3 regions of the Clostridium sp. genome follow, and region 3 is predicted to be linked to each of the others. Evidence: riboswitches for the same ligand, from Rfam matches in the RefSeq annotation. Region 3 holds a riboswitch; each other region holds the start of a gene.
The links. Region 3 has a riboswitch for S-adenosylmethionine ahead of LKE46_RS05330 (hypothetical protein). Riboswitches for the same ligand answer to the same signal wherever they lie in the genome.
Positions count from the first base shown of each region.

Region 1 (3,282 bases), 2.2 Mb from region 3:
ACTTAGACATTGAAATTGCTTTAGGCTTATAACCCCACCTGGTATTCTAGTTCTTACCATGTAAGTTTCCTTTTTTCTCTGTTCATATACTCCCATCGACACTCTGAATGCCTTGAACCTGACTGGATCTATATCTTTTCTTTCATATTGCTCAGACTTGTCTTTTATACTTTCTATTGCCTTATAATTATCCTGACTTATATCTATCATATAAAATACACCTCCCAAAATTTATATTAATAATTAACTGACCTTGTACGCAAGTTTTTCAACAATTTTATCTTTACTTATCTTAAATAAGTTAAATACAGGCTCCTGCTTTTGCAGTGATAAAATCCCATAGAGTATATTAGGGTCAAATGCAAGCCTTTTATCCTCTTCAGAAGGCCTGGATGGAGATTCAGGATGGGAATGGTAGTTTCCTATCACCTCCAATCCTTTTTTTCTAATGGACTTTATAACATTGAACTGTTCTTTTGGATCCATTGAAAAGTGTTCATTACTGTGGTCTATATTGGTCAGAGCATATACCTCTTTTATAAATATATCTGCTCCGGACTTATTTCCAGCAAGATAACCACAGCATTCATCCGGTAATTCTCTTCTTGCCTGCTCTATAATTTTTTCATACTCCAATCTATCTATATAAATCATAATTTATCACCCTTTTAAACTTCCGGTTTTTAGATCACAAGCAGCCTGCTCATAGTCTATAAGATTTTTTATAGTAGGATGCTCGCCACATATTCCACATTTTTTATTTTTACCGACTTTTATTTTTCTGAACTGCATTGTCAGTGCATTGTACGTTAGAAGATATCCAGCAAGATTACCTCCAAGTCCAAGGATATATTTAAGAGCTTCGGTTGCCTGAAGCGATCCTATCACTCCACCCATAACACCAAGTACTCCTGCCTCCCTGCATGTAGGTACTACACCAGCTGGAGGTGGTGATTGAAAAATACATCTGTAGCAAGGAGTCCCATTGTCAGGTATGTAGGTAGTTAGTTGTCCCTGAAATCTTATTATGCCGCCATGCGAAAATGGCTTCTTGGAAAGTACGCAGGCATCATTTATCAAAAATTTGGCTGGAAAATTATCTGTACCGTCTATTATAAAATCATAGTTCTGATCCTCTATTATATCCAAAATATTGTGTGAATCTACAAGTTCATCATAGGTTATTACATTTACATCATGATTTAACTCGTTTATGGTTTCCTTCCCGGATTGCACTTTAGGTTTCCCTACATCTTTCGTCTGATGTATTATCTGTCTTTGAAGATTGGACAAATCAACTACATCTCCATCTACAAGTCCAATAGTTCCTATACCTGCAGCAGCAAGATACATTGCCGCAGGTGCTCCAAGTCCGCCTGTACCTATGATGAGTACTTTTGAATTGAGGAGCTTTTCCTGTCCTTCTACTCCAACTTCAGACAATATTATATGTCTTGAATATCTTTCGATTTGCTCTTCATTAAAATCCAAGAGCTCCACCTCCCATGAAATACAAGAAATCTATCTTATCATTTTCTTTTAATACAGTATCGGAAAATTTATCTCTATCTACAAATTCATCATTCAATTGTACTGAAACCATATCAGGCATTTCAACATTTTCAATTTTCAAAATTTCAGTTACTGTTACTCCATCCTTTATATTCTTGTCTTCTCCATTTACCTTTATATTCATAACGTCCTCCTAAAATATAATTATCTAAATATTTTTCTGCAGGATGATTTTTAATTCCAATCTTTTATAATCTTTTAACTTTTATGGTGAAAAGTCAATTAAGCTAAATTTAATAATATACTACAACTTACAAATTATCATTTCACACCTAAAAAGAACTAATCTGATTATAAAATAAAAAACCTCCTGCTTAAAATTACAAGAAAGTTTTTTTATACACTTTCTCATCTTTCAGGTATGTACCTGCTGGAATTGGCACCGTTGAAAACCATGTTCAGGTTGCCGGGCATCATAGGGCCAGTCCCTCTGCCTCTCTTGATAAGAATCAAATATTCAATTAATTTAAATATTAACATATTAAAATTGATTTTGTCAACAAAATGATCAAGCATTCGAATTATATGTTTATTTTTATTGACTTGCAGTATAAAATATTCTAGTATTTAATCATAAAATACGTGGGAGATGTAGCAATGCAAACTGAATTATTATTGATAAGACACGGTCAAACAGAATGGAATACACTTGGTAAATTTCAGGGATGCTCAGATATAGAGCTTGCACCGGATGGAATAACTCAAGCTGAATATCTTGCCAGGCATCTAAATGGAAATTTTGATTATATTTATTCAAGTCCATTAAAACGTGCCAGAAAAACTGCTGAAATAATTTCAGAAAATACTGGTAAACAGCCTATGATAGCAAATAACTTACGCGAAATCAATTATGGCAAATGGGAAGGACTAACTTCCAGAGAAATTCTTACTAATTACGAAAAAGAATACATAAGGTGGAAAACCGATACCGAAGAAGCACCATTATGCGGTGGAGACTTAAGTCTGAAAAATGCCTGCAAAAGAGCCAGAGGTGTTTTAATGGATATTGTGAACAAAAATAGCCATAAAAAGATCGCAGTAGTAGCCCACGGCGGAATAATAAAAGCCGGATTAGTGGCATTATTTGACTGGGAACTTTCAATGTACCATAAAATTGTACTTTTAAATACCTCTGTGTCCAAAATAATTTTTGATGATAATTTAAGTCCAATGATATATACCATAAATGATACTTCTCATTTGCCAAAATAAGCCTTGATTATTTATAGTATAAAAAGAAGTACACCTATTAGATTAAATGTACTTCTTTTTTATCTAAAATTTTACAAGGCAAAACTACTAAACAATACTTTTATATTTTACTTGTTCTTGTATACTGAATTTGCCAATTGCATCTTCAAGCACCTTGAGTCCATATTCAAGTTGATCATGTGTTATCACAAGCGGTGGAAGAAATCTGATTACATTGCCGAACAATCCGGCATTTAAAAATATAACTCCATGTTTAAAGCAATAATCTACGATATTCTTTACAATTTCTCCATAAGGTTCCTTTGTGCTCCTATCCTTTACAAATTCCAGACCAATCATGGCTCCAAGACCTCTTACGTCTCCTATTACACCATACTCTTTTTTCATTTCATTAAGTTTATCTAATATATATTTACCAACTTCATTGGCCCTGTCACAAAGGCTATCTTTTTTTATTTTTTCTATAACTTTGAGTGCCGCAACACATCCCAGCGGACT
Region 1 is NZ_JAKVOI010000001.1:3,274,239-3,277,520, reverse strand. It holds gene LKE46_RS16335 (sulfurtransferase TusA family protein) at 1-210, opposite strand, end outside; gene LKE46_RS16330 (M67 family metallopeptidase) at 244-654, opposite strand; gene LKE46_RS16325 (HesA/MoeB/ThiF family protein) at 661-1,491, opposite strand; gene thiS (sulfur carrier protein ThiS) at 1,481-1,696, opposite strand; SAM riboswitch class I at 1,918-2,021, opposite strand; gene LKE46_RS16315 (histidine phosphatase family protein) at 2,170-2,784, shown strand; gene gabT (4-aminobutyrate--2-oxoglutarate transaminase) at 2,872-3,282, opposite strand, start outside.
Region 1: linked by a shared signal. The riboswitch ahead of thiS (sulfur carrier protein ThiS) and the one ahead of LKE46_RS05330 (hypothetical protein) in region 3 are both predicted to bind S-adenosylmethionine.

Region 2 (3,282 bases), 2.2 Mb from region 3:
ACAATTATATCAAAGAAACTTGATTTTCATATTTTATATTAATTTCACAATATCAAATTTTGGCAAGAGCCTGATCCAAATCGTATATAATATCATCAATATTCTCTACACCTATTGAGAGCCTTATAAGATCTGGAGTTATCCCGGCAGCTTTTTGCTGTTCTTCATTTAATTCTGCATGTGTTGTACTGGAAGGATGTATTACAAGAGATTTGGCATCTGCTACATTTGCAAGCAATGAAAATAATTTAACACTATTTATAAACTTCTTTCCTGCTTCAAGTCCTCCCTTTATTCCAAATGTGAATATAGAACCTGCTCCTTTTGGAAAATATTTTTTTGCCAGATCATGATACGGACTGCTTTCAAGTTCAGGATAGTTTACCCATGAAACCTTTGGATGCTTAGTTAAAAACTCAACTACTTTTCTTGTATTTTCTACATGTCTTTCAACCCTGAGTGAAAGTGATTCCAATCCTAAAAGGAAATAAAATGCACTTTGCGGGCTTAATGTTGCCCCTGTATTTCTAAGAAGCTGAACCCTGGCTTTTAAAGCAAAGGCAATTGGTCCCTGATCTGCGTAAACAAGACCGTTATAACTTTCATCAGGTGTAGTGAAGTCAGGGAATTTTCCACTTGCTGCCCAGTCAAATTTTCCTCCGTCTACTATAACTCCACCAATGGTTGTCCCATGGCCACCAATGAATTTTGTTGCTGAATGTACAACTACATCTGCACCATATTCTATTGGTCTTACAAGATATGGAGTACCAAAAGTATTATCTATTATAAGAGGTATTTTGTTTTCATGTGCTATATTTGCTACAGCTTCTATATCCAATACATTAATCTTTGGATTTCCTAATGTCTCGGCATAAACTGCCTTTGTTCTGTCTGTAATAGCCTTTCTAATATTTTCAGGATCATCAGGATCTACAAACGTTACGTCAATTCCTAATTTCTTTAATGTTACTGAAAACAATTCATATGTGCCCCCATAAAGAGTGCTTGCTGAAACTATATTATCCCCTGAATTTGCCACATTTAGTATTGAATATAATATTGCTGAAAGTCCTGATGAAGTTGCAAGTCCTGCACTTCCACCTTCAAGTGCTGCTACTCTCTGTTCAAATACATCCTGTGTTGGATTCATTATTCTGGCATAAACATTTCCTGGTTTTTTAAGTTGGAAAAAGTCTGCTGCTTCATCTGCATCTTTAAAAACAAAAGACGTAGTCTGATAAATTGGAACAGCTCTTGCTCCCGTTGTTGGGTCTGGTACTTGTCCTGCATGTACCTGTAATGTTTCAAATCCTAATTTTCTCTCTTCACTCATTTTTATCGCTCCTAACATTTATATATTAAAATTTTTTACAATAACAATTTATTACTTTAATTATCTGCAACAGCAATTGCACGTTATCTTCACTATAATCACATCCAATCTAAAATTTAATATTTTATTATGTCATTCCTTTAAAAACTAAAAAAACTTCTTACAGAGAAACTGTAAGAAGTCAAAATTCTTAGTATCTCTCATCTCTCAGGTTTTACCTGCTGGAATTAGCACCGTTGAACAAAATTCATTCAGGTTGCCGGGCATCATAGGGCCAGTCCCTCTGCCTCTCTTGATAAGAAGTTAAATATTCAATTGATTTACATATACTATATAATCTTTTAATAAACTTGTCAATACCTAAAATCGAAAATTTTCATAATTATTTATCATATCAATTCTTTCTTTGTGTCTGCCTCCTTAAAACTTAGCATTATACCATTCATCAAATAACATTACGGCAAGTCCATCTCCAATAACTCTTCCACCCATACATATTACATAGAAACATTGTGCATTTTAGTATATCTCGCTGAAAAAACGTTTTCTACCAAAGCTGCATTTATTCATACAAACCAACTCCTACAAAATAAGCTATTATAACAGATAGAGGTCCTGTTACAACTCTTGAGAATAGAACTGCCGGAACCCCCACTTCCACTGTTTCAGGTTCCGCTTCTGCAAGGCTCAATCCAACAGGTATGAAATCACATCCTACCTGTGCATCTATTGCAAACAATGCTGGAAGTGCAAAATGCGGTGGTATATGTCCTTTGCCTATTTCCGTTCCTACAAGAACTCCCACTACCTGAGCCACAACTGCTCCAGGTCCGAGTATAGGTGAAAGTATGGGCAGTGTACAGATAATTGACACTATGATCAGCCCTACAAGAGAACCTGCTGCCGGTGAGATTGCCTTTGCAATAATATTTCCTATACCTGTCTTGTTTATAATTCCAATTATCATACATACGAAAGCCATGAATGGAAGTATGTTTTTTATTATTGAATCAATCGTCTCTCTTCCTGCTTCATAGAACTTTCCTATTACATCTCCAACACCTTTCCCAAGCCTTACTATAAAATTCTCTTTCTTCTTTGGTGCCGCTTCAACAGCTGCCGCCACACTTTTCTTTGCCTTATCATCAGGAATATTTGTTTTTGCTTTTTCCACTTCTGGAGCTGATGATACCGGTGAATTGCCCTCATGGATGGAAATACAGGATTCATTTACATCAGATACATACAGCTGCTCCGTCATAAATTTTGCAAGAGGACCTGACTGTCCAACAGATTTTACATTTATAGTAAGTATACCTTTTTTTGGATAAACTCCGCATCTTGCAGTACCTCCACAATCTATGACAACTGCAGCTATCTCCGCATCAGGAACTCCAGTAGCAAATCCATTTACCAGTTCTGCATTGGTCATTTGGGCAAGCTTATATGCTACAGGATGCATGTCCTGTCCCGTTACACATACAATTTTATTCCTTTTTCCTTCCGGTTTTATATAGAGAGGTCCTCCCCAGCCACTTCTTCCTTTTTCAACTTTTACTGTATTATACATGATAACCCTCCTATTTTTATGGATTCATACAATTTTATTAATTTCATGCCAGCTCAGCCTTTTCTCTTTCTTTCTTATTGAGAAGGTAGAATGTAATTCTCTCTGTAAGTATGCCCTTGATCAATATAACTATAATGCCGGCTAGAAAATACCTCACTGCAAGTTCACCTACAGGCAGTCCAAGTTTTGTTATTCCCTGTGCTATACCCATGTATACAAACAATTCGGCAGGATTTGCATGCGGAAATAGTCCTGTAATTGCATGGCAGAAAGAAATAGTTGAATCATAATAAGCAGGTTTGTACTTTTCATCTAAAAATTGTCCAAAAGTCTGCGCCATAGGATTTGTCAAAAAGAAAGTAGCTATAATAGGGAA
Region 2 is NZ_JAKVOI010000001.1:3,290,381-3,293,662, reverse strand. It holds gene LKE46_RS16400 (O-acetylhomoserine aminocarboxypropyltransferase/cysteine synthase family protein) at 53-1,336, opposite strand; SAM riboswitch class I at 1,534-1,638, opposite strand; gene srlE (PTS glucitol/sorbitol transporter subunit IIB) at 1,899-2,906, opposite strand; gene srlA (PTS glucitol/sorbitol transporter subunit IIC) at 2,950-3,282, opposite strand, start outside.
Region 2: linked by a shared signal. The riboswitch ahead of LKE46_RS16400 (O-acetylhomoserine aminocarboxypropyltransferase/cysteine synthase family protein) and the one ahead of LKE46_RS05330 (hypothetical protein) in region 3 are both predicted to bind S-adenosylmethionine.

Region 3 (3,282 bases):
ATTGATGCCTGAAGAGTTCAGCATATCGTATCCAGTGATAGAGAATGCCAGCAACGGAGAAAATATATCCAAAATTAATGAGGCGATTATAGACCAGGTAAGCAGACTTTTTAAAAGCCAGGTGCTTGTGGATGGAGTTACGGATTTTAATCAGGTACTTGGAACTTATGAGGTGCGGTTAAATAAAAGTAATTTACTGAGCATATTATTTGCAATGTATACTTATGTAAACAGAGCTGCCCACGGATTTACAAAATACTCTTCTTTAACGATTGATGCAAAGACAGGGCACATATACAGTTTCAATGAATTGTTCAACCAGAGCACAGACTATGCTGCAGTTTTGAATGAAATAGCATATCGGTATATAAAAGACAACAACATAACTTTAATTAATGAATACAATGGCATTACGAAGGATCAGGAATACTATCTAACTCCAGACAGTCTTGTCATTTACTATCAGGTATATGAGTACACACCTTATTCTTATGGACTGTTTAAAATAGAAATTCCATATGACAAAATCAAAGATATAATCAATCCTTCAGGGCCCATTGCCAGATTGATTTAAAGGGATGGAAAGGCAAAAAAGAATATTGACAAAAGAATATTTACATGTATAATATAACTATAATTTTAATGTTAGTGCTGAGAATTAATTAAAGACATTGAAAAAGGAAAGTAGTTTAAGTATGAATTTCAAGAGAGGAAATTTGATGCTGGAAGATTTCCAAATTTATCTTAGATGAAGTGCCCTTTTGAGTCATGTATCGAAATTATAGTAGACTACATCGGGTTTGCCCGTTACAGCAATGGGGTATAATGATGTACCTGAAAAAAAGAGGGACTTGTAGTCCAAAAAGAGTGGAACCGCGGAGTTTAAGCTTCGTCTCTATGATATAATAGGGACAAGGCTTTTTTTATTTTTAATTTTATATAGATATTCTTATCGAGAGAGGCAGAGGGACTGGCCCGATGATGCCCGGCAACCTGGATTTAATTTCAAGGTGCCAATTCCTACAGGATATACCTGAAAGATGAGAAATAGAAGAAATTTCAAACCTTCTTGCATTCATCTTGCGAGAAGGTTTTTTAAAATGATATTTGTAGGGGGAGTGGTAGCAGTGAATAAGAAGGAACTGCATAATAACAGTATTTCACAAGAAAATCTAGATAAGCTCATATGTATGCTGAGTACGATAAGGTATGGTTCTATAACTTTGGTCGTTCAGGATGGAAAAGTTGTACAGATAGAAAAAAATGAAAAAGTAAGACTGATTTAATAATAAATATAAAAGCTATCTCCTTATACGAGGAATTTTTTAAATTTTTGTATTGACAGAGTTAAGTATATGATGATATAATACAAGAAATATTTAAATAATTTGTATATAATTTAATATGGTCTTATCAAGAGTGGTGGAGGGACTGGCCCTTTGAAGCCCGACAACCGGCATTTATATATGTATCGGTGTCAATTCCTACAGAGTGAAGGTGGTATTCTGGAAGATAAGAAATTTAGTTGTGTAAAAAACTTGTTTTTATAAAAGCTATTTTTCTTATAAGAAAAATAGCTTTTTAATTTAGTCATAGTTACGATAGCTTTTTGAACAGAAGCATAGTTTAAATACAAAGTATGGAATGGGGGAATTTTTATGAATAGCATAGAGAGTAGATTTTTAAATATAATGAGAAATAATTTTTCACAGCAGGATGAACAAGAGGCTTTTATAAGTTGCCCGAAGGTATTTTATAATAGCCTAAGTGATAGAGAAATTAATGCGATGATGCAGCTTTATAGAGTAGCCTATAAAAAAGCAAAATCTGACACAAAAAATAAATTTGACATTTTCTACAATGGCAGCGAATTTTAGCAGATGCTTATTTATAGCTGAATGGTGATAAGTATTCTAATTGATTGACTAGAAAACTAGAGATCAAGTTCTTCATATTGGAGCATATTTGTTTTGTATTTATTATGAAAGCTTGATCTTTTTGTTTTAATTAAAATACATGGAACAAAAGGTATGATTGCTATGCTAAATGATTGCAAATTGTTACAAAACTTAAAAGTGGACGAAAAAAAGATATTTAATTTACTTCAGAAAAATGGAGCCATGAGTAAAAATGAAATCTTACTTAAAGCAAAGATGAAATTAACTACATTGAATCGTATTATGAATCCTCTTGAGAAAAATGGACTTATAGTTGAAAAATGTATAGGAGAATCTACCGGTGGCAGGAAACCTGTATTGTATGATGTGAATATATGCAGATTTTATATTTTATGTATAGACATATCTGAATCATGTATAGACATATCTATAGTTAACCTGAGAATGGAGATTATTCATAAAAAAGTTTTTCAAATTGAATATGGTACTTCTCCGAATGATTTAATAGAAATGATTCAAAAGAGCATAGGAAGTATATATGTAGAATTAAGGCTTGATTTTATTCAGCTTGCTGGAGTAGGACTTGCAGTTGATACAAGAGTATTGCCTGGTGTACCCATAAAAGAAATGCTGGAGAAAAAACTTAAATGCAGTATAGTCAGTGAGAACAGATCCAATTCAGCTGTTGTTGCAGAATATTTATATGGATATGGAAAAATGTTTAGTAATCTGGCTTATTTTAATTGTGGATTGTGCATAAGAGAAGGTACCATTCTACAGGGGAGAGTTTTAAGAACAGCAGGAAATAATGAATACGCTTTTGAACAGATTATTTCCAGAAGCAGAGATTATATTAATTTTAAAAGCATGTGTATTGAAACTAAAAAATATAACTTGATGCCTGAAAAAACGATTATGAATGTTGCAAGAACACTTGGGACAAGTATGAATTCATATGTAAATTTGTTGAATTTGAATTGTATCATACTGGATGGATGTTTGGCAAGTCTGGATTTATTTTATAATACATGTATTAAATATGTTGATGGAAAAGTTGTTTTTAAAAGAAGAGGATACTTCAAAGATGACGTTGTTCCTGTAGGAATTGCAGCGTTGGTATTTGAAAGATTAGTTGAAAATCAAATATAGTTTTGATGTCTGTTTAAATTCAAGCTTCTGTTGCTGAAATCAATAAATTATCAGTTTATACATAATAAAATTCAGTTAAGGTAGGAGAGGTTTCATTGAATAAAAAAGTAGTAAATGATAATATTTTAAAGAGTATTTCAAAGGAAAATTTGAATATGGTATTATGTATGCTAAAGATAATAAAGTATGGTTCAATAACTTTAGTTGTTCAAGATGGGAAAGTGATACAGGTGGA
Region 3 is NZ_JAKVOI010000001.1:1,060,101-1,063,382, forward strand. It holds gene LKE46_RS05320 (DUF3298 and DUF4163 domain-containing protein) at 1-574, shown strand, start outside; T-box leader at 663-900, shown strand; SAM riboswitch class I at 947-1,047, shown strand; gene LKE46_RS05325 (YezD family protein) at 1,041-1,286, shown strand; SAM riboswitch class I at 1,408-1,519, shown strand; gene LKE46_RS05330 (hypothetical protein) at 1,659-1,877, shown strand; gene LKE46_RS05335 (ROK family transcriptional regulator) at 2,040-3,047, shown strand; gene LKE46_RS05340 (YezD family protein) at 3,143-3,282, shown strand, end outside.